DNA from 3 places in the Vibrio sp. AK197 genome. Region 2 is predicted to be linked to each of the others. Evidence: predicted binding sites of a transcription regulator. Region 2 holds the regulator's gene; each other region holds the start of a gene.
The links. Region 2 encodes MetJ, which represses methionine synthesis genes. Its sites were predicted from a motif close to TTAGACNTNTANANGTCTAA; they were not measured.
Positions count from the first base shown of each region.

Region 1: the regulator MetJ is predicted to act here: its motif matches at 3,781-3,800, upstream of metE (5-methyltetrahydropteroyltriglutamate--homocysteine S-methyltransferase).
Region 3: the regulator MetJ is predicted to act here: its motif matches at 2,938-2,957, upstream of metN (methionine ABC transporter ATP-binding protein MetN).

Region 1 is NZ_CP096430.1:1,895,578-1,902,433, reverse strand. It holds gene M1D72_RS15945 (YgiQ family radical SAM protein) at 1-1,474, opposite strand, end outside; gene M1D72_RS15940 (hypothetical protein) at 1,674-2,354, shown strand; gene M1D72_RS15935 (DUF4250 domain-containing protein) at 2,426-2,626, shown strand; gene metR (HTH-type transcriptional regulator MetR) at 2,654-3,565, opposite strand; gene metE (5-methyltetrahydropteroyltriglutamate--homocysteine S-methyltransferase) at 3,831-6,116, shown strand; gene M1D72_RS15920 (GspS/AspS pilotin family protein) at 6,154-6,558, opposite strand; gene M1D72_RS15915 (YciI family protein) at 6,560-6,856, opposite strand.
Region 2 is NZ_CP096430.1:2,951,758-2,958,613, forward strand. It holds gene priA (primosomal protein N') at 1-663, opposite strand, end outside; gene rpmE (50S ribosomal protein L31) at 968-1,183, shown strand; gene M1D72_RS20820 (malic enzyme-like NAD(P)-binding protein) at 1,422-2,696, shown strand; gene metJ (met regulon transcriptional regulator MetJ) at 2,876-3,196, opposite strand; gene M1D72_RS20830 (O-succinylhomoserine (thiol)-lyase) at 3,447-4,601, shown strand; gene M1D72_RS20835 (bifunctional aspartate kinase/homoserine dehydrogenase II) at 4,614-6,856, shown strand, end outside.
Region 3 is NZ_CP096430.1:2,315,469-2,322,324, reverse strand. It holds gene M1D72_RS17825 (Zn-ribbon-containing protein) at 1-199, shown strand, start outside; gene M1D72_RS17820 (MetQ/NlpA family lipoprotein) at 266-1,075, opposite strand; gene M1D72_RS17815 (methionine ABC transporter permease) at 1,129-1,806, opposite strand; gene metN (methionine ABC transporter ATP-binding protein MetN) at 1,796-2,830, opposite strand; gene gmhB (D-glycero-beta-D-manno-heptose 1,7-bisphosphate 7-phosphatase) at 3,062-3,613, shown strand; gene M1D72_RS17800 (MliC family protein) at 3,672-4,013, shown strand; gene M1D72_RS17795 (alpha,alpha-trehalose-phosphate synthase (UDP-forming)) at 4,093-5,502, opposite strand; gene M1D72_RS17790 (glycoside hydrolase family 15 protein) at 5,499-6,856, opposite strand, start outside.

The sequences.
Region 1 (6,856 bases), 1.1 Mb from region 2:
AATCGTAACGCACACCAGAAGCGATCATGACCTTTTTAACCCCGTCGACATTTCGCGCAGCACGATACAGGTCAATGGTGTGCTTATGGTCGGTATTGAGTTTGCTACAAATACCAGGGAAGACACACGATGGACGTCGACAGTTGGCTTCTGCTTTCGGGTCACTACAGCCGAGGCGATACATGTTGGCCGTTGGGCCGCCAAGGTCGGAAATGGTCCCTGTAAACCCAGGAACTTTATCGCGAATCTCCTCAAGCTCGTTAATAATCGACTCTTGAGAACGGTTTTGAATAATACGCCCTTCGTGCTCGGTAATCGAGCAGAATGAACAGCCGCCAAAACAGCCACGCATGATGTTAACCGATGTTTTAATCATGTCATAAGCCGGGATTTTGGCTTTGCCGTAGGCTGGGTGAGGAACGCGGGCGTAAGGCAAGTCAAAGACGTAATCCATCTCTTCGGTGGTTAACGGAATGGGAGCCTGATTGACCCATAATTCGCGATCGCCATGGCTTTGAATCAGAGCGCGACCAGAATAAGGGTTGGTTTCCAAATGCATAATGCGGCTCGCGTGCGCATAGAGAATGCGATCGTTGCGCAGTTTCTCAAAGCTTGGGATGCGTACCGCGGTGGTTGCTGCATCATGGCGAGAAGGGCGAATGGTGATTGGCTGTGCTTGGTTTGCATCGTCCGCTTTCGTATCACATTGGGTTTCAACTTCGTAAGGGTTTTTCGGTACAAACGCTTCTTTACGCGGTTTTTCAATGCGTGATGAATCGATGATCTTGTAGTGCTCAGGTGCTGCAGGAAGGTTGACAGCGGTGCCGCGAATATCGGTCATAGTCGCAATGGATTCCCCATTGGCTAAGCGATGAGCGACATCAACTAAGGCTCGTTCTGCATTACCAAATAGCAAAATATCGGCTTTGGCATCAAACAATACTGAGCGACGAACCTTGTCTGACCAATAGTCATAGTGCGCGAGACGGCGCAGACTGGCCTCAATGCCACCGAGGACTATGGGCACCTCTTTATACGCTTCTCGACAACGCTGTGAATAGACCAATGTCGCGCGGTCAGGGCGTTTCCCTCCTTCATTGTTCGGGGTATAGGCATCATCATGGCGTAATTTTTTATCCGCGGTGTAGCGGTTAATCATCGAATCCATATTACCAGCTGTAATACCGAAAAAGAGGTTGGGTTTACCCAAACCCATGAAGGCTTCTTTATTTTGCCATTCAGGTTGGGCAAGGATGCCAACACGAAATCCTTGCGCTTCGAGCAGACGTCCAATGATCGCCATACCGAAACTTGGGTGATCGACATACGCATCGCCCGTCACAATGATGATGTCACAGCTATCCCAGCCTAGGGCATCCATCTCTTGACGAGTCGTCGGCAAAAATGGAGATGAGCCATAGCAAGCGGCCCAGTATGGGGTATATTGGTTAATCGGTGTGATATCACTGTGCATAAATTGACCTCAGATTTCGCGAGCGCGAATTATAGCGACTTGCTAACCGAGTATCTAGCGCTATATGTCCGTACAGTTTAGAAGGTCAAGACAAAAGCAAACGGTTCATTTATGAACCAATGGGATTTTATTTTCAACGCTAGAGTTCTTGTCCCAGTCTGTTATCATCCGCTGCAATTGATAACGATGTATAGATATTATGGTTCAACAACTTCTGTTTCTGTGCGCGCCAATGCTTTTAGGTGCTCAACTTATTCTGACTTTGGTGTTAGTCAAAGGCGATATTTGTCCTGGTCAGCGAGGGCGCATTCATAAATTAATGCCAACATTGGCGATTTTATGGCTTGCGGTGGCATCGCTTAAAATGCAGGCGATCATGGTCACTTTTGCCATTGGTTATTTTTATACTCAGGTTCAGACTAAAAAAACGCGTAACCAAGGGCCTTTGTGGGCGTTGTATTTGGCGAATGGCTTGGCGTTAGCGTTTGTTGGTATTCAAGTCTTTATGCAGCCCGATACGTCATCGAGTATCCATCTATTGTTGCAAGTGGTTCTACTTGGGGCGGCGTTTGCGCATTTGTTGCTGGTTATTGCTCGCACACGGCTGCAAGCGTTTCATCGTATTTTGCCGTTTTGTGGTGTGGTGGCTGCGATGTTCACGGCTCTCAGCGTACTGGCAAAAGCCTATGGATTAGCTCCGCAAGTAGTTGATAGCGCGACACAATCAATTTTGTTTGGCTTATCTTTGATGATTTCCGCCATCGTCGTGTGGTGCTGGCACATTTTTACTGAGAAAGCCATAGGTCGTGTTCAGCTATTGATTAGCTTGGCGATGTTGGTGGCTTCTGGCTTATTTCATCAAGGATTATTCGTTCTTTAGGTTTCGTCTCAGCAAAAACAATGAATTCGCGCTACCCTTTTCTATGAGTCGAAGTAGAAAGGAGTGTAGTGATGGATTTAAGTAACATTAGCCAGTTTGATAGCGTCATTTTGCTCGGCATCGTCAATGAAAAATTGCGCCTAGAATGTGATAGTTTTGATGAGTTGGTGACGGTCTACGATATGGATGTAGAAACCGTCACTGTCAAATTAGATAGTTTAGGCTACCAATATGATCCGTTGACCAATCAATTTAAGTCAGCGATGCGGTAACGTTAACCTTCCCACCATAAAATATTTTTAAGCCATCTTGATACCATCAAGGTGGCTTTTGCTTTGTTGGCGCGCGGTAGAGAAAAAGGCTTGTAGGTAGCGCTTGTTACGATCGCTGTTGCGCACTGCTGCAAATAAGCGGCGCCATAAGCCATCACCGAGCGGTATGCTGGTGATCAATCCTTGGCGAGAAAACTCACTGATTGCCCAGTTTGGTAATGCGGCTACGCCGAGTCCTGCCGAGACCATTTGTACCAGCATCAGAGTATTATCCGCTTGTTTCCATTTCATCGGCTCCACCCCAGCGGGTTGTAAAAAATGCTTCACGACATCCAAACGCTGCTTTTGGACAGGGTAGGAGAGCATAGTCTGCTCACGTAAATCTATTGGTTCGATACGCTCGAGCTGTGCAAGCGGATGATTGGTGGCGGTGACCAAACGCATCTCAAAGTCAAACAGTGGCTCGTAATGGACTTCAGAGCGTGGCTGAATGTCTGAGGTAATGACTAAGTCCAACTCGCCATTCATCAACGCAGGCAGGGGCTCGAAACCAAAGCCCGAAGAAAAATCAAGGGTCACGCTTGGCCAGGCAATTTGGTACTCCTTCAAAGCGGGCATTAACCACTGAAAACAAGAGTGACACTCAATCGCCATGTGAAGACGTCCATTGACATCTTCTTTCAGACTGGCCAGTTCATTTTCGGCTTTTGCAAGCCGTGGCAATATGTCATTGGCAAGTTGTAATAAAATCTCACCTTCCGAAGTAAACTTTACGGGGCGTGTTTTACGCAAAAATAACTGCCCACCGATACGTGCTTCGAGATCCTTGATTTGATGGGAGAGGGCCGATTGAGTCAAGTGCAGTGCTGTCGCGGTGGCGGTAAGTGACCCCGTATCGCGCAAAGAAGCTAGGGTTTTCAAATGCTTCAATTCAATCATGAAATCCTCTCATGGTAATAATATCAAGATGATGAATATTAACTTACGCGCTTTGTTGGTTTTTGTAAACGTCTAGACGTCTGTTTGTTGTTTTTGTTATTGGCTTTTGCCCTATTTAAATTAATCCGCTGCAATAAGCTGTGCGGTGTATGAAGTTTGTTCATAAACAAGTTGAATAAAAGCGTCTTGAGTTATTTGGCCGTGAATTGGATAGTTTAGACGTCCAGACTTCTTAAATAATCAAATTCAATTACGGAAAATAGCCATGACTACAACACATATTTTGGGATACCCACGCATTGGTGAACAACGTCAACTCAAATTCGCACTTGAAAAATACTGGCGCGGTGAAATTGAACAATCGGAATTATTGGCGACGGGCAGCGAGCTGCGTCATCAAAACTGGCTAACACAAAAGGACGCTAACCTAAGCTTTGTCACAGTGGGTGATTTTGCTTGGTACGATCATGTGTTAAATACCTCGTTACTCCTTGGACATATTCCCAAACGCCATCAAGGCCATTCAACCGATTTAGATACGCTGTTTCGCATCGCTCGCGGGCAATCTCGTTCAGACTGTGGTTGCGGCGCTGCTGCTTCGGATATGACGAAATGGTTTAATACCAATTATCATTATTTGGTGCCTGAATTTAGCGCGGACGATCATTTTGAGCTGACTTGGACTCAGCTTTTTGATGAAGTGGCAGAAGCGCAGCAGGCTGGGCATCACGTCAAGCCTGTCGTGCTTGGTCCCGTCAGTTACCTGTATTTGGGGAAAGAGACCAACGAGAGCTTTGACCGTCTTTCTCTGCTGCCTCAATTATTAACGGTTTATCAGCAAGTTCTCAGCAAACTAGCCGAACTGGGTGTTGACTGGGTACAAATTGATGAGCCAGTGTTAGCGCTTGACTTACCGCCTGCGTGGCTGGCAGCGTTTGACTCCGCTTACCAAGCTTTGAAAGGCCGTACCAAGTTATTGCTAACCACCTACTTTGATTCCATTGTAGCCAACATTGATGTCATTACTGAGCTCGCGGTTGATGGCCTACATATCGATTTGTGCGCTGCTGATAAGCAACTTCCGCTAGTGGTTGAAAAACTTCCGGAAGCTTGGGTGCTTTCTGTCGGTGCGATTAATGGGCGCAACGTTTGGCGCGCAAACTTAGCGGCAAAACTCGCAACGTTGACGCCATTGAAGCAGCAACTCGGTGAGCGCTTATGGATTGCGAGTTCATGCTCTTTACTTCATAGTCCGGTGAACCTTGAATTGGAAACTGAGTTAAGCGAAGAGACACGCAGTTGGTTTGCCTTTGCTAAGCAGAAAGTTCAAGAAGTGAATCTGCTAGCACGTGGCTTAGAGGGAGACGAGTCCGCCATTGCGCAGTGTGAGGCATATAGTCAACCAATCATTGCGCGTCAAAAGGCTGATCACGTGCATAAACCTCAGGTACAAAAGCGAGTCAATAGCATTACCCAAGCCTTGTCTAAGCGCAGTCTTCCCTATGCTGAGCGCGCTAAGCATCAATCACGAGTGCTTGATTTACCATTATTTCCAACCACGACAATCGGTTCTTTTCCACAAACGCAGGATATTCGTTTTCAGCGCAGCGCTTATCGCAAAGGAACGCTGCCAGAAGCGGAGTATGTTGAAGTGATCAAACAACATATTAAAGATGCCGTGCAGCGCCAAGAAGCGCTCGATCTTGACGTGTTGGTACACGGGGAAGCTGAGCGTAATGATATGGTTGAGTACTTTGCCGAGCACTTGTCGGGTTTTCAAACCACACAATTTGGTTGGGTTCAGAGTTATGGTTCACGTTGCGTGAAGCCTGCGATTGTGGTGGCCGATATTGAGCGAGAGCAAGCGATGACGGTCGAGTGGACACGCTATGCCCAGTCACTCACGAGTAAGAAAATGAAAGGTATGCTCACTGGGCCGGTCACAATACTGTGCTGGACGTTTCCGCGTGAGGACATCTCTCGTCAAGCCATTGCAGAGCAGCTGGCGCTCGCCTTACGTGATGAAGTCGCCGATCTTCAGCAGGCAGGGATTCACATTATTCAAATTGATGAGCCTGCGATTCGTGAAGGTTTGCCACTAAAACAAGCGGAGCACAAAGCCTATCTCGATTGGGCAGTGAATGCATTTCGGATCGCTGCAGGTAGCGCAGAGCCACAAACGCAAATCCACACCCATATGTGTTACAGTGAATTCAATGAAATTATTGACTCTGTTGCTGCGTTGGACGCCGATGTAATTACCATCGAAACCTCTCGGTCTAACATGGAATTGCTTCGTGCATTTGAAGCTTTTAATTACCCTAATGAAATCGGCCCAGGCGTTTATGATATTCACTCACCCAACATTCCGTCTGTTGAGTGGATTGAAAGTCTGCTTGAAAAAGCGGCGGACTTAATTCCACTTGAGCGTTTATGGGTTAACCCAGATTGCGGTTTAAAAACGCGAAACTGGCAGGAGACAGAAGCATCATTGACCAATCTGGTACTGGCGGCCAAATTGCTGCGTAAGAAATACGCTAAAGCGGCGTAAAATAAAAATAACAAAGCCCCTGATGGGGCTTTGTTATTTATGGATTGACGGCATCACAGGTGTCGTCGGTAATAAGTTGGTCAATCATCAACTGACCACGACTATTACGCATTTTAATGCGATAACTGACGCCAACTTCCAAATTATTTTTGATGTCTTTATTGGTGCAGTAGGTGTTAATGCTGGTTCTTAGCACTTGCTGGATCGGTTTGGCATTTTGGGCATCATCATTATAAACCATCATGATTTCAATCACCGAACCATTCGCATTAGCTCGTAAGATGGATAATGGGCCCACATCCATAGGCAGTTCAGAAGAGAGCATATTGGCACGGCTATTGGCAATCAGTTCTAATTGGCGTTGTTGCTCACGATTTGCAGAACACCCACTTAGGATTAAAACACCGAGTGCAAGCGCGACGAAGCGATAAGTACGTTTCATATTAAAATACTTTTTTATAAGGTTTCACGGTGACGTTTTGATACACGCCAGCAGCAACGTAAGGGTCGGCATCCGCCCACTGCTGAGCCTGTTCTAGTGAGGCAAAATCTGCAATCACAGTTGAGCCAGTAAAACCAGCTTCACCAGGGTTATCGGCATCGATGGCTGGCATTGGTCCCGCGGTTAAAAGTCGGCCTTCATCTTGCAACTCTTGTAAGCGAGCGAGATGTTTTTCTCTTACGCTCATACGCTTTTCTAAAGAGTTTTCAACGTCTTGTGAAAAAATTACATACCACAT
Region 2 (6,856 bases):
TAGGTAACAGCCGAACTCTTGGCGTGAATTCACTGCCGCAATGGCAACTGCTTGCTCTTGGTTAAGCTTGGGTTTATCAACCTCGGCCTCAATCGCTTGTGGCCAAGCGGTGCGGTGAGGCGTTTTATCAACGCTGACAATCCACCCTTTTTCTCTCAGGTTTTTCAGCACCGAACTCGACACATCCGCATCGATAAACGCTTGCTGAGAAAGCGATCCCGATGACAACATGTTCATCACTTTCGCCTGCTGTACTGCTCGCCCTAGCCCTTGCATTAATTGATTCTTACCCGCTTCGGTAAGCTGCCACTCCACGACTTTTGCCCACTCGGCTGGCTTACCTTTACGCAAAGCACTCGGCATCGCATTACTGAGCGTTTCGCCAAGAGGATATTGATAATACTGACTGCACCACATTAATAGCTTATAGAGCGGCGCAGCCCATAGCGGCTGATGATCCAGAACTTGGTACAATGCTTTAAGCTGCTCACGAGCAAAACTCGACTGATCCGTTAACTCAATAACAATACCAACCAAGGTTTGACGACCAAAAGGGACAGACACACGCCCTCCAACCACCGGGTAAGCACCATTTGGTATCAAATAATCAAACAGTTTATCTAGAGGAACAGGAAGCGCGACACGCGCAATCGCAGGCTGCATAAATAAGCGGGTAACTCTCAGTTTGCTAAGACGAAACCCAGTTTAATCGATCACTTCATGAGTTGATAGTTTCGTGGTGATTGCGGTGACTGTCGATGAACAACAATAACATGGTGAAAAAAGTAGCAATCAATTGAGGCAAAACTATTGATTCACGCTCAGGGAAACATTACTATACTGCGCCTTGACCATATGGCTTGCTTCGACGAGTTCGATTCAGCGGTATGTCATTTCTATATTATTAACTACGTGTGGTGTCCGGCTTTGAATCGGATGGCGACACGGCCTAAATTGAGGTTCTCCCATGAAAACTGGTATCCACCCAGAATACAAAGCCGTTAAAGCAAACTGTTCTTGCGGTAACACTTTTGAGTTCAACTCAACTCTTGGTAAAGAAGAAATCCACCTAGACGTGTGTGACAAATGTCACCCATTCTACACTGGTAAACAACGTATCGTTGATACCGGTGGTCGTGTTGATCGCTTCAACAAGCGTTTCGGCAACCTATCAAGCAAATAATCCATTTCGATTATTGATTGATACAAAAAGGGCGCTACGGCGTCCTTTTTTGATCCTGTTGATTTAACCTTTCCGCTACAACCTCTCTAACCTCAAATAATACCGATACAAAACGTTATCTGGTCTTATCTCTTCGATATTTAGTCATTTTGACTGATCTAAGTCAGCCTAGTGTCTAGGCAGCCTCGGTACCATAGATTAAAATTATCTTTCCCCCATCAAATGAGCACCTAAACATATGTCTGATGACAACCAAACGCTCTCTGCGGAAGAGCAATTTCGCCAACAAGCCCTGGATTACCATGCCAAACCAACCGCTGGTAAAATTTCAGTTGAGTTAACCAAACCTGCTGACTCAGCCCTTGATCTTGCTCTCGCATATAGCCCAGGCGTTGCCGAACCGGTTCGTGAAATCGCACAAAATCCAGACACGGTGTATCGCTATACAGCAAAGGGCAACATGGTAGCGGTGATTTCAAACGGTACCGCTATTTTAGGTCTAGGGAATTTAGGACCGCTGGCATCAAAACCAGTGATGGAAGGGAAAGCGCTGTTATTCAAGCGATTCGCAGGGTTGGATTCCATTGATATTGAAGTAAAACATCGCACCATTGACGAATTCGTTGATACCGTTGCAAATATTGCGGACACCTTTGGCGGCATTAACCTTGAAGATATCAAGGCCCCTGACTGCTTTGAAATCGAAAAACGCCTCATTGAACGTTGTGATGTGCCCGTTTTTCACGATGATCAACATGGTACCGCCATCGTCACCGCCGCAGGTATGCTTAATGCGATTGAGCTACAGGGTAAGAAACTTGAAGAGTCAACCATCGTGTGTCTAGGCGCTGGCGCGGCCGCAGTCGCCTGTATGGAACTGCTAATTAAATGCGGCGCAATGCGTGAAAAAATCTACATGCTTGACCGCAAAGGCGTCATCCATACTCGCCGTGATGATCTTAACGAATACAAGCAGTTGTTTGCCAACAACACCGATAAACGTACCTTAGAAGATGTGATTGAAGGCGCCGATCTTTTCCTTGGTGTTTCTGGTCCAAACCTTCTTTCTGCTGACGCGCTAAAATTGATGGCAGATAAGCCAGTGGTCTTTGCGTGTTCTAACCCTGATCCTGAAATCAAACCATCGATTGCTCACGAAGTGCGTAATGATTTGATTATGGGAACCGGACGCAGTGACTACCCAAACCAGGTCAATAACGTTCTGTGTTTCCCATTTATTTTCCGTGGCGCACTGGATGTGCGTGCTAGCGAAATTAATGATCAAATGAAATTGGCGGCGGTTGAAGCCATACGCCAACTCGCCAAAGAAGACGTTCCTGCCGAGGTACTTAACGCCGCAGGTGTGGAATCACTGCAGTTTGGTCCTGAATACATTATTCCCAAACCAATGGATAAGCGATTGCTCCCTCGAGTGGCCCGTGCCGTTGCTGAAGCGGCGGTTGAATCGGGTGTGGCGCGTATCGATATGCCAGAAAACTATATGCAAGACTAAGCATCATGAGAGGCCTGAATCGAGTGCAAAGCGGTGAAAACCCAAAGCGCGCATTGAGGCTCTTTAGATGTGGTTCTTGATAGAAAAAAGGTTGGCAAATGCCAACCTTTTTTTGTGTAAACACAGCGCTATCAATTTGGAAAAGTGGAATCTAAGTAGCACTATTTCTTACAGCAGACTTACTCATCATTGTAAGATTCAAACTCAATACCCATTTCTGTCATCAGTCTTTTCACTTCAGCAGGAATATCGTCTGGGCGATCTTTGCGCAAATCTTCATCCGTTGGCAGGGGTTGCCCGGTATACGCATGCAGAAACGCCTCACACAACAGCTCACTATTGGTGGCATGACGCAGGTTGTTGATTTGACGACGAGTACGCTCATCAGTCAAAACTTTCAATACTTTCAATGGAATAGATACGGTAATTTTTTTTACTTGCTCACTCTTTTTGCCATGTTCAGCATATGGGCTTATGTATTCCCCATTCCAGTCTGCCATTGCGCACCTTCGTAAAAGTTTAGGAATTAGTTTTAGACCCACAATTTTAGCGGCTTTTAAGTCTATAAGCAAAGACATATAGACGTCTAGAAGTGTTGACGTCTCATTTTTAGCAAAGTAAAGTGGCGGGGTATGGAATGGAAATGAATGGATCGATGTTTTTTGAGCAGTTTGTTCACTCTATAACCGATTCACTCCCCATATATAGCGCATTCCAATTAACAAGTCATTCTCTTCGCAAGGAAATCTTATGAGTACTCACAAACCTGCCACAATAGCGGTAAGAACTGGGATTGAATCTGACACACAACATCACGCGGTTGTGCCACCGATTTATCTATCAACCAACTATGGTTTCCCTGCGTTTGGTGATGTGCCTAAGTATGACTATACGCGCTCAGGAAACCCAAACCGCGGGCTATTAGAACAAGCGCTTTACGAATTGGAATCCGGTCAGGGAGCCGTTGTCACCAACTGTGGCACCTCTGCTCTGAACTTATGGGTATCAGCCTTTATTGGCCCTGATGACCTGATTATTGCTCCCCATGACTGTTATGGCGGCACTTACCGCTTGTTTAATACCCGCTCACAAAAAGGTGATTTCAAGGTCGAATTTGTTGACCAATCCGACCAAGCCGCCTTTGATGCGGCGATTGCGAAAAAACCAAAACTGATTTTGCTAGAAACCCCGTCTAACCCTTTGGTACGCGTGGTCGATATCGAAAAAACGTGCCAAAAAGCCAAACAAGTCGGCGCTCTGGTTGCTGTCGACAACACCTTTTTGACACCGGTGTACCAAAAGCCTTTAGAACTCGGTGCGGACTTTGTTATTCACTCCACCACTAAATTTATTAATGGTCACTCTGATGTGATTGGTGGGGTAGTCATTGCTAAACAGCAAGAGCACGCTGAGCAACTCGCTTGGTGGGGTAATTGCATTGGCGCAACCGGCACGCCATTTGATAGCTACCTAACACTGCGCGGAATTCGTACCTTGGGCGCAAGAATGCGTGTGCATGAAGAGAGCTCATTGAGCATTCTTGATTACCTCAAAACCCAACCTTTGGTTGGCGCTATTTTTCATCCAAGCTTGCCTGAACATCCAGGCCATGAGATCGCTAAAAAACAGCAATCAGGATTTGGCTCGATGCTCAGCTTTGAGTTTGCTGGCAGTTATGAGCAGCTCCAAACCTTTGTAACCGGCTTAAAACTGTTTTCACTTGCCGAGTCCCTTGGTGGCGTCGAAAGCCTGATTTGCCATCCGGCGACCATGACTCATCGTGCTATGGGCGAAGCCGCTTTAGCGGAAGCTGGCGTCTCACATCAACTGCTTCGACTTTCAGTTGGCCTTGAAGATGCACAAGACTTAATTGCCGATCTCGACCAAGCTTTCAATCTCGTTTAAGGAGAGGTGGTGATGACTCACCCTCGACAACTACATAAATTCGGTGGCAGCAGCCTAGCAGACCCCGAATGCTACCGCCGTGTAGCCAACATTTTAAAGCAGTACTCAAATGCCGATGACTTGATTGTGGTCTCGGCGGCGGGCAAAACCACCAACCGCTTAATTGAGTTTACTGACGCCCTGCATAAAGATGGCCGAGTGGCCCATGAAGTTTTGCAAGCGCTGCGCCAGTTTCAGACCGATTTGGTCTGTGAACTATTAGAAGAAGATGCACAAACACCGCTACTCTCAGCGCTGCAAGATGAATTTACCACATTGGGTGAACTCAATGCGCCGCTTACTGCAGAGCAGCGCGCGGCGGTGCTCGGTCATGGCGAAACGTGGTCAGCGCGCTTGCTTGCTGCGCTTTTAACACAACTTGAACTGAACAGTGTCTCTCAAGACTCACGGGCTTTCTTACGGGCACAAACGGGCACTCAACCCGAAATTGACCAAGGTGCTTCATACCCTCTATTACAAGCGATTTTGGCGCAGCATTCTGGGCATCGCATCGTGGTAACAGGTTTCATGGCGCAAAACGATCAAGGGCATACGGTACTTCTTGGACGCAACGGTTCAGATTACTCGGCAACCATAATTGGCGCATTGGCTCAAGTCAGCCAAGTCACGATTTGGAGTGACGTTGCTGGCGTATTCAGTGCTGACCCAAGAATCGTCTCTGAGGCGTGTTTATTGCCATTGATCCGCCTTGATGAAGCCAGTGAATTAGCAAGGCTAGCCGCACCAGTATTACACAGCCGAACCTTGCAGCCCGTGGCGCAAAGTGCGATGGATCTTCACCTACGCTGCAGCTATCAACCGGAGTCTGGCTCAACTCGTATTGAACGTGTCCTCGCCTCGGGTCGCGGTGCAAAGATCATTACCTCACTGGACGATGTCCTACTGATTGAGCTCAGTTTCGCCTCAGGTCACGATTTTAAGCGCTTGCAAACCAATGTGTTAGAGACCTTGAAGCGAGCCCAGCTCCAACCCTTAGCCTATGAAGTACAAAGTGACCAACATGTTCTTCAGTTGGCATACACGGCGGAAATCGCCACGGGCGCGCTGAGCTTTCTTCAAGACATGGCAACCGAAGCCGATCTCAAACTTAAAGAAGGGTATTGTTTAGTCGCCGCGGTGGGGGCCGGAGTCACCAAAAACCCAAATCACTGTTATGGTTTCTATCAACAACTGAAAAACGCCCCGGTCGAATTTATTTCTGAGACCGACTCTGCGCTCAGTTTGGTGGCGGTACTGCGCTCAACGGAAACTCAAAGTCTGGTTGAAGGCATTCATACTCAGCTATTTCAAGCGCAAAAGCGCGTGGCCATCGTATTGTGTGGTAAAGGCAATATCGGAACCAGTTGGCTTAAATTATTTGCTGAACAAAAACCGGAAATCGAAAAACGTCACGGCATGAGTTTCGAGCTAATTGCAGTGGTCGATAGCCAGACGTATTGGTTTGATGAACAAGGGATCGATCCCAATACCGTCGATGCTCGATTCGCCGATGAAGCAATCTCCTACCAAGATAACGAGTGGATCCAACGCATTGGGGCAATTCAAAGTTTTGATGATGCCGTGGTGCTGGATGTCACCGCCAGCAAAGAACTTGCTGCGCGCTATCTAGAAATCGCAGAGCAAGGCATGCACCTAATCTCGGCGAATAAAGTCGCGGGCTCTGCATCGGGTGATTATTATCATCAAGTGCAAGACGCGTTCTTTAAAATCAACCGTCATTGGTTATATAACGCAACCGTTGGTGCTGGGTTACCGATTAATCATACCGTTCGCGACTTGCGCGAAAGCGGCGATGAAATCGTCGCCCTATCCGGTATTTTCTCCGGTACTCTGTCATGGCTTTTCCAGCAATATGATGGCAGCGTCCCGTTTATCGAACTGGTGGATCTTGCTTGGCAGCAAGGCTTGACCGAGCCGGACCCTCGTAGCGACCTAGATGGCTCAGATGTCATGCGTAAATTAGTGATTTTGGCCCGTGAATCAGGGCTTCAGCTTGAACCCGAACAGGTTAAAGTCGAGTCTTTAGTCCCTGCAGAACTACGCGAGATGACACTGGACGACTTCCTAGATAACGGCAACCTTCTGAGCGAACGTTTAGCGGAACGCTTAGAGAAAGCGCAGCGGGAAGAGAAAGTGCTGCGCTACGTGGCTCGCCTTGAGAAAAATGGTCAAGCTAGCGTGTGTGTCGAAGCCTT
Region 3 (6,856 bases), 640 kb from region 2:
AATCGAATATCTAACGCAGATTCCTACCTACTACTATCAGTATCGAGTTGGAGGCAGTAGTTTGTCGGACGAACAAGCGCGCCCTTGCCCGAAATGCGGAGGCGATTGGCGTCTGGATGAACCATTGCATGATATCTTTCATTTTAAGTGTGAGAGTTGCCGAATCGTGTCCAACATCTCTTGGGATCATTTGAAGTAAATCGTGAACAACAAAAAAGGCCCCTAGGTAGGGGCCTTTTTATCACTGCTGAAATCTGCGTAGAGATTACCAGCCTTTAACCGCACCGCCGTTAAAGATGTCTGATGCTGCTTGGTAAACATCTTCAGTTTGGTAAGCTTTCACAAAGTTCTTCACGTTTTCATTATTAACGTTGTCTTCACGAGCAACGATAAGGTTTACGTATGGTGACTCTTTATCTTCAACAAACACACCGTCTTTCTCTGGTGTTAGGTTGATAGAACTTGCGTAAGTGGTATTAATGATAGACAAAGTTACATCGTCTAGAGAGCGCGGAAGCTGTGCGGCATCCAACTCAACAATTGAGATATTCTTTGGATTTTCGACGATATCTCGTACGGTTGCTTGTAAGCCCGCGTCATCACGCAGTGTGATTAGACCTTGTTGTTCTAGTAACAGCAATGAACGGCCTAGGTTGGTTGGATCATTTGGCACAGCAATACGTGCACCGTCTTGAATCTCGTCAACCGATTTTACTTGCTTAGAGTAGCCCGCGATTGGGTACACAAAGCTGTTACCTGCGACAGCCAATTTGTAACCACGGTCAGCGATTTGCTGGTCAAGGTAAGGCTTATGTTGGAAAGCGTTGACGTCGACAGAGCCGTCGTCTAGTGCTGCGTTTGGTGTTACATAGTCAGTAAAAGTCACCAACTCAACGTCAAGGTCGTATTTCTCTTTAGCAACTTTTGCTGCAACTTCGGCAACTTGTGCTTCTGCACCCGCCATGACACCGACTTTGATTTTGCTGTTGTCTTGGGCATCGTCGCCACAGCCTGTAAGGACTAACGCAGATGCAGTAGCAGCAATGGCTAGAAAACCCTTGAGTGAAAATTTCATGACTATCTCCTGTTAAACTTTAAATAAAATATATTGTTGTTATATAGCTTTGATTATCGATGATCGACACGGCGAACAATGGCATCACCGATAGATTGAATAATTTGAACCAGTACGATAAGCATGACTACGGTCACGGCCATAATCACGACATCGTAGCGATGGAAGCCATAGCGTATCGCCACGTCGCCAAGGCCACCGCCCCCGACCGTCCCCGCCATTGCGGAATAGCTGACTAAGGTAACAAGTGTGATGGTTACGCTATTAATAATGGTCGGCATCGCTTCTGGCAGCAATACTTTGCGAATAATTTGCATGGGAGTCGCTCCCATAGATTGTGCCGCTTCCACCAAGCCCGTAGGCACTTCTAGCAGTGCACCTTCAATCAAGCGGGCAACAAACGGGATGGCGCCGATGGTGAGGGGAACAATGGCCGCCGTGGTGCCAATAAACGTGCCAACCAACATTTTGGTGACTGGAATGATGGCAACCATTAGCACTAAGAAAGGTACGGAGCGGCCAATGTTAACAATGGCACCAAGCACGTTATTGAGTTTTGAGTTTTCCAACAAACCGCCTTTCTTGGTGGTGTGAAGAATAACACCGAGAGGAATCCCTAACGCAAAGCCCACGAGGCCAGAAACGGCGACCATATATAGGGTTTCCCAAGTTGCAGTAAGAAGCAGCTTAGAGTTCAAATCCATCCATGTTGCAATGTCATTAAAGGACATAACCTAATACCTCTACTTTTACGTTATGTTCATCTAGGAAAACCAGAGCGCTATTGCCATCTTGTTCTGCACCATACAGCTCTGCCACCATCATGCCGAACTTAACGCCGCCAGCGTAATCAAGGTCAGAACTCAGAATGCTGACGTCGATATTGAATTTGCGCGCTATCTGCGACATAAGCGGTGCATCTACTGTGGCACCAGTAAATTCTAAGCGAACCAGCGGATGACTCCCTTCAACAGGTTGTTGATGCAGGCGAGCTTGGTAGTCTTCAGGAATTGAAAGGTCCAAGGTTGAACGAATGAATTCATGCGCCAAAGCCGTTTTAGGATGAGCGAAGATTTCACCGACTGTGCCTTTTTCCACCAATTCACCATCACCGATGATCGCGACTTCATGACAGATGCTTTTTACGACATCCATTTCATGCGTGATCAGCAAAATAGTGATGTGCAGCTTGCGGTTGATCTCTTTTAGTAGTTCCAAAATGGAATGGGTTGTTGCCGGGTCAAGCGCGCTGGTCGCCTCATCACACAACAATACTTTCGGATCAGATGCCAGTGCTCGCGCAATGGCCACACGTTGCTTCTGTCCACCACTAAGGTTGGCTGGATAGGTATCGCGTTTATCGGCAAGACCAACAAGGGCTAACAGCTCTGCCACTTTGGTTTCAATGTGCGAACTCTCTTTACCGGCGAGCTCTAAGGGTAAAGCAACGTTTTCAAACACAGTGCGTGACGACAGCAAATTAAAATGCTGAAAGATCATCCCGATGTTACGACGAGCTTCACTCAACTCACGTTTTGATAGTGTTGTCAGGTTCACACCGTCGACGATAATATCGCCAGTGGTTGGCGCTTCTAGCATGTTCACACAGCGGATCAGTGTACTCTTCCCTGCACCTGATGAACCGATGACACCGAAAATCGTTCCTTGAGTGATTTTCAAGTTGATGTCTCGTAATGCGTGAATTTCTTTGTGGCCTTGGTAAAAGACTTTGTTTACTTGATTAATTTCAATCATTTAACAACCTGTTCATTCGTTGTACAGGGAATTCAGTAGAATATTTTGAGCTAAATCTCATTTGTTAGCAGATGCTAGGGGTTTCAAGGATTCAAGTCAATAGATATTTTGACGTCTAGACGGCTAAATGCAGCAGAATGCACTGTCTTTTCGGAATTAGATAGTGATGAAAGAAATAAAGCGTGCAATAATTCCTAACAACCATTTTGAGTTAAGAAAGAGAAGTAAGTTTTGGCTAAACCAGCAGTGTTTTTAGACCGTGACGGCGTGATTAATGTTGACCACGGATACGTCCATGATGAACACGACTTCGAATTTATCGAAGGGGTATTTGAAGCGTGTAAACAGCTTAAGCAAATGGGCTATCAGTTGGTGTTAGTCACCAATCAGTCAGGAATTGCGCGCGGTAAGTTTAGCGAAGACCGTTTCTTGTCATTAACCCAATGGATGGACTGGAACTTCGTTGATAATGGCGTTGAGTTCGATGGTATTTACTACTGCCCGCATCATCCTGAATTTGGTCAAGGCAAATATAAAGAAGAGTGTGATTGCCGAAAACCTAAACCAGGCATGTTCATTTCGGCTCGGGATTTTTTGAAAATCGATATGGCCAACTCGGTGATGGTTGGGGACAAAGCAGAAGACCTTATGGCGGCAGCATCGGCAGACGTTGGTACGAAAATTTTGGTCAAAACCGGTAAACCCATAACCGAGCAAGGAGAAGCACTGGCCGATGCGGTGTTAAACAGTTTGGCTGACGTGCCCGGTTATCTCAGCAAATAGCATTATACTTAAAGGTCGCAAAGCGACCTTTTTTATTGCTAACGGCTAAGGAGTGGGAATGAGAAAACAGTCTTCTTTAGTAATTGGGTTACTGGTGTCTTTTTACTTAACGGCCTGCAGCTCTTTCGAGCAGCATACTTATGGTGCTCCACTGATTTATCGATGTGAATCAGGTGAACGCTTCTCGGTAGGCTATGCGCCGGATGGCCACATCGCTGAATTAGGGTTATCAGAGAAAGTCTATCCGTTAAAACGTATTCGCTCGGGCTCAGGGGCTCGCTACATCTTAGCCAATGATACGCCGGATACCTATCACCCGATCATGCTCTTTACCAAAGGGAATGAAGCGCGATTGGAATTTAAAGGCACAATCTTTAAAAACTGCGCTGTAGATAATTAGAATTTAATGCGGTAAAAAGCCAGTCTTTGTAAGGCAAGGACTGGCTGAGTTCGGTAGTTTTACGCGGGCTGGGAATGAATCAGCTGACGACGAGTGATTGCTCTGGAGCCGGGTGAGGCAGCGCCTTAAGGTCGGAACGGAAGTTTTTCTGCCAAGCGTGAATATCATTCTTACGCAGAATGGCCATCATTTTTTGCCAGCGATCTACACGTTCGTCTTGTGGCATTTGTATCGCTTCGGCCAAGCGTTTAGCAACCGTTTCAGTATCGTATGGATTAACGATAACCGCATCGGTTAACTCTGCCGCAGCGCCCGCGGTTTCTGATAGAACAAGAACGCCTGGATCTTCGGGATCTTGCGAAGCCACATATTCTTTGGCGACAAGATTCATCCCATCGCGTAATGGCGTCACAAAGCCGACATGAGCCAAGTTATATAAAGCGAGAATAGTACGTCGACGAAAACCGCGGTTTATATATCTTAGAGGTGTCCAGTCGAAGTCTGCGTACGTACCGTTAACGTGGCCTGCGACTTGGTCAATACGCTGAGCTAATTCTGAGTACGCTTTTACATCACCACGAGACGTTGGTGCAACCTGCATACATACGATTTTGCGATGCATTTCAGCGTGGTTTTTAAGCAATTGTTCATAGGACTGAATGCGGCGGAAAATACCTTTACTGTAATCTAGCCTATCGACGCCCATAATTAACTTGCGTTCGCCAAGCTCCTCTTCCAGCTGTTGGTACTCTTTGGAATTTTTACCGACTTGAACTAAGCGTGACATCTCATCGGCTTCAATGCCAATGGGATAAACCCCGGTTTGCACATTGTGGCCTTTACAATCAACCAGACCAGAAGGTGGCACTGTACCACCGAGCCCATAGCGAATCGATTCATGGAAATTGTGTTCATCGATTTTGGTATGAAAACCCACTAAATCGTAATGAAGCAGTTCATTGAGCATCTGCTTGTAGTCGGGCAGTGCTCTTAACAGGTCATAAGATGGGAATGGGGTATGTAGGAAAAAACCAATTGGGCATTTTACGCCAGCTTCGCGCAGCATTTGCGCCATTGGAATTAACTGATAGTCATGAATCCAAATTGTGTCATCCGGTTTTAAATAAGGCAGTAACTGGTTGACATATTTGCGGTTCACTCCTAGATAGCCCATACGATAGTTATGACGATACGCCATCAAATCCGGCCGTTGGTGAAACAGTGGCCAAAGGACGCTATTGGCATAGCCTAGATAAAAATTGTTGTATTCGTTTTGTCGTAAACCAATAGTGACAAAATCAATATTGTTGCGTCGCTCTTCACGAACTTCTGTGGTTGGGCGGTTTTCAATTCTTCCGTTCCAGCCGAACCACAATCCTCCTGCTTCTGCCATTGCAGCAAGCACTCCAACAGCTAGGCCGCCTTGCGACCCACTGTTTAGAGAATCGGGCCTCGCGACCCGATTGGATACCACGACTAATCGACTCATAGTTCATCCTCCCAACGTTGACTCAAAATACGTGCACAATTAATTATGCCGACCATACTGTAGGTTTGCGGGAAGTTACCCCACAATTCACCTGTGTTCGGCTCTAAATCTTCAGATAACAATCCAACGTGGTTACGGCGCTCAAGTAAGTCTTCAAATAACTCTCGGGCTTCTTCGACGCGACCAATCGCTGCCAGTGCTTCGATGTACCAGAAGGAGCAAATGGTGAAGGCATTTTCTGGCGCGCCAAAATCGTCTTCAATCACATAGCGGAAAATATATTTACTGCCTTGCGGACGCAGCTGATCTTCGATTGATTCCACTGTACCGACAAAGCGCGGATCGTCACCTTTGACATAGCCTAATGAGCAAGCAAGTAGCAAGCTTGCATCCATAGTGTCACCGCCCCACGTTGCGGTGTAGCTATTTAACTCAGTATTAAAGGCGTGTTGGTCGATATCCTGACGGATTTGGTCCGCATGACGTTGCCAATATTCTTGACGGCCATGAAGTTGCAGGGACTTGGCGATTTTGGCTAAGCGGTCTGCTGCGGCCCAGCACATCATGCTGGAGAACGTATGAATATGTTGACTGCCACGCAGCTCCCACAAGCCAGCATCTGGCTGATTGTAGTACTTCACGGCTTTCTCTCCCACGGTCTCTAGCAGTGGGAATAAGCGTTTATCGTCGGGTTTGCGAATGCGTTCATCAAAAAACATTTGAGTCGCTGAGAGTACAATCGCACCATAGACGTCATGCTGAATTTGGTCCGCCGCTTGGTTACCAAAACGCACAGGACCCATGCCTCGATAACCATCAAGCTTGGTGATAATGCGCTCTTCCATTTCTTTATCACCATTGATGCAAAATACCGGCTGTAGGTATTCATCATCAACGGTTGCCGCAAGGTTGACCAAGTAATGAAGGTATTGCTCCATAGTCCCGGTGACACCAAGGCGATTCAAGGCATGAACAGTGAAGTAACTGTCGCGTAGCCAGCAGAAGCGGTAGTCCCAGTTACGTTCGGTGTCTTTAGCTTCGGGAATAGAGGTGGTCATTGCCGCGACAATAGCGCCGGTATCTTCAAAAGCACTGAGTTTAAGAGTGATTGCCGAGCGAATAACCGCATCTTGCCACTCATAAGGAATGGCGAGGTTACACACCCACTCTCGCCAGCTTGTCTCGGTTTCATGCAAAAAGCGCTGGGTTAGCTGTTGAATCGGCTCTTCAATGCTGTCGTTGGAGCCAAAAATAAGATGTGATTTACGGTCGAGTATAAACCACTTTTCATCAAGAATGCTGGTCACGGAAATATCGGTCGTGAGGCGAAGCGATTGGGTCGCACCATTGAATT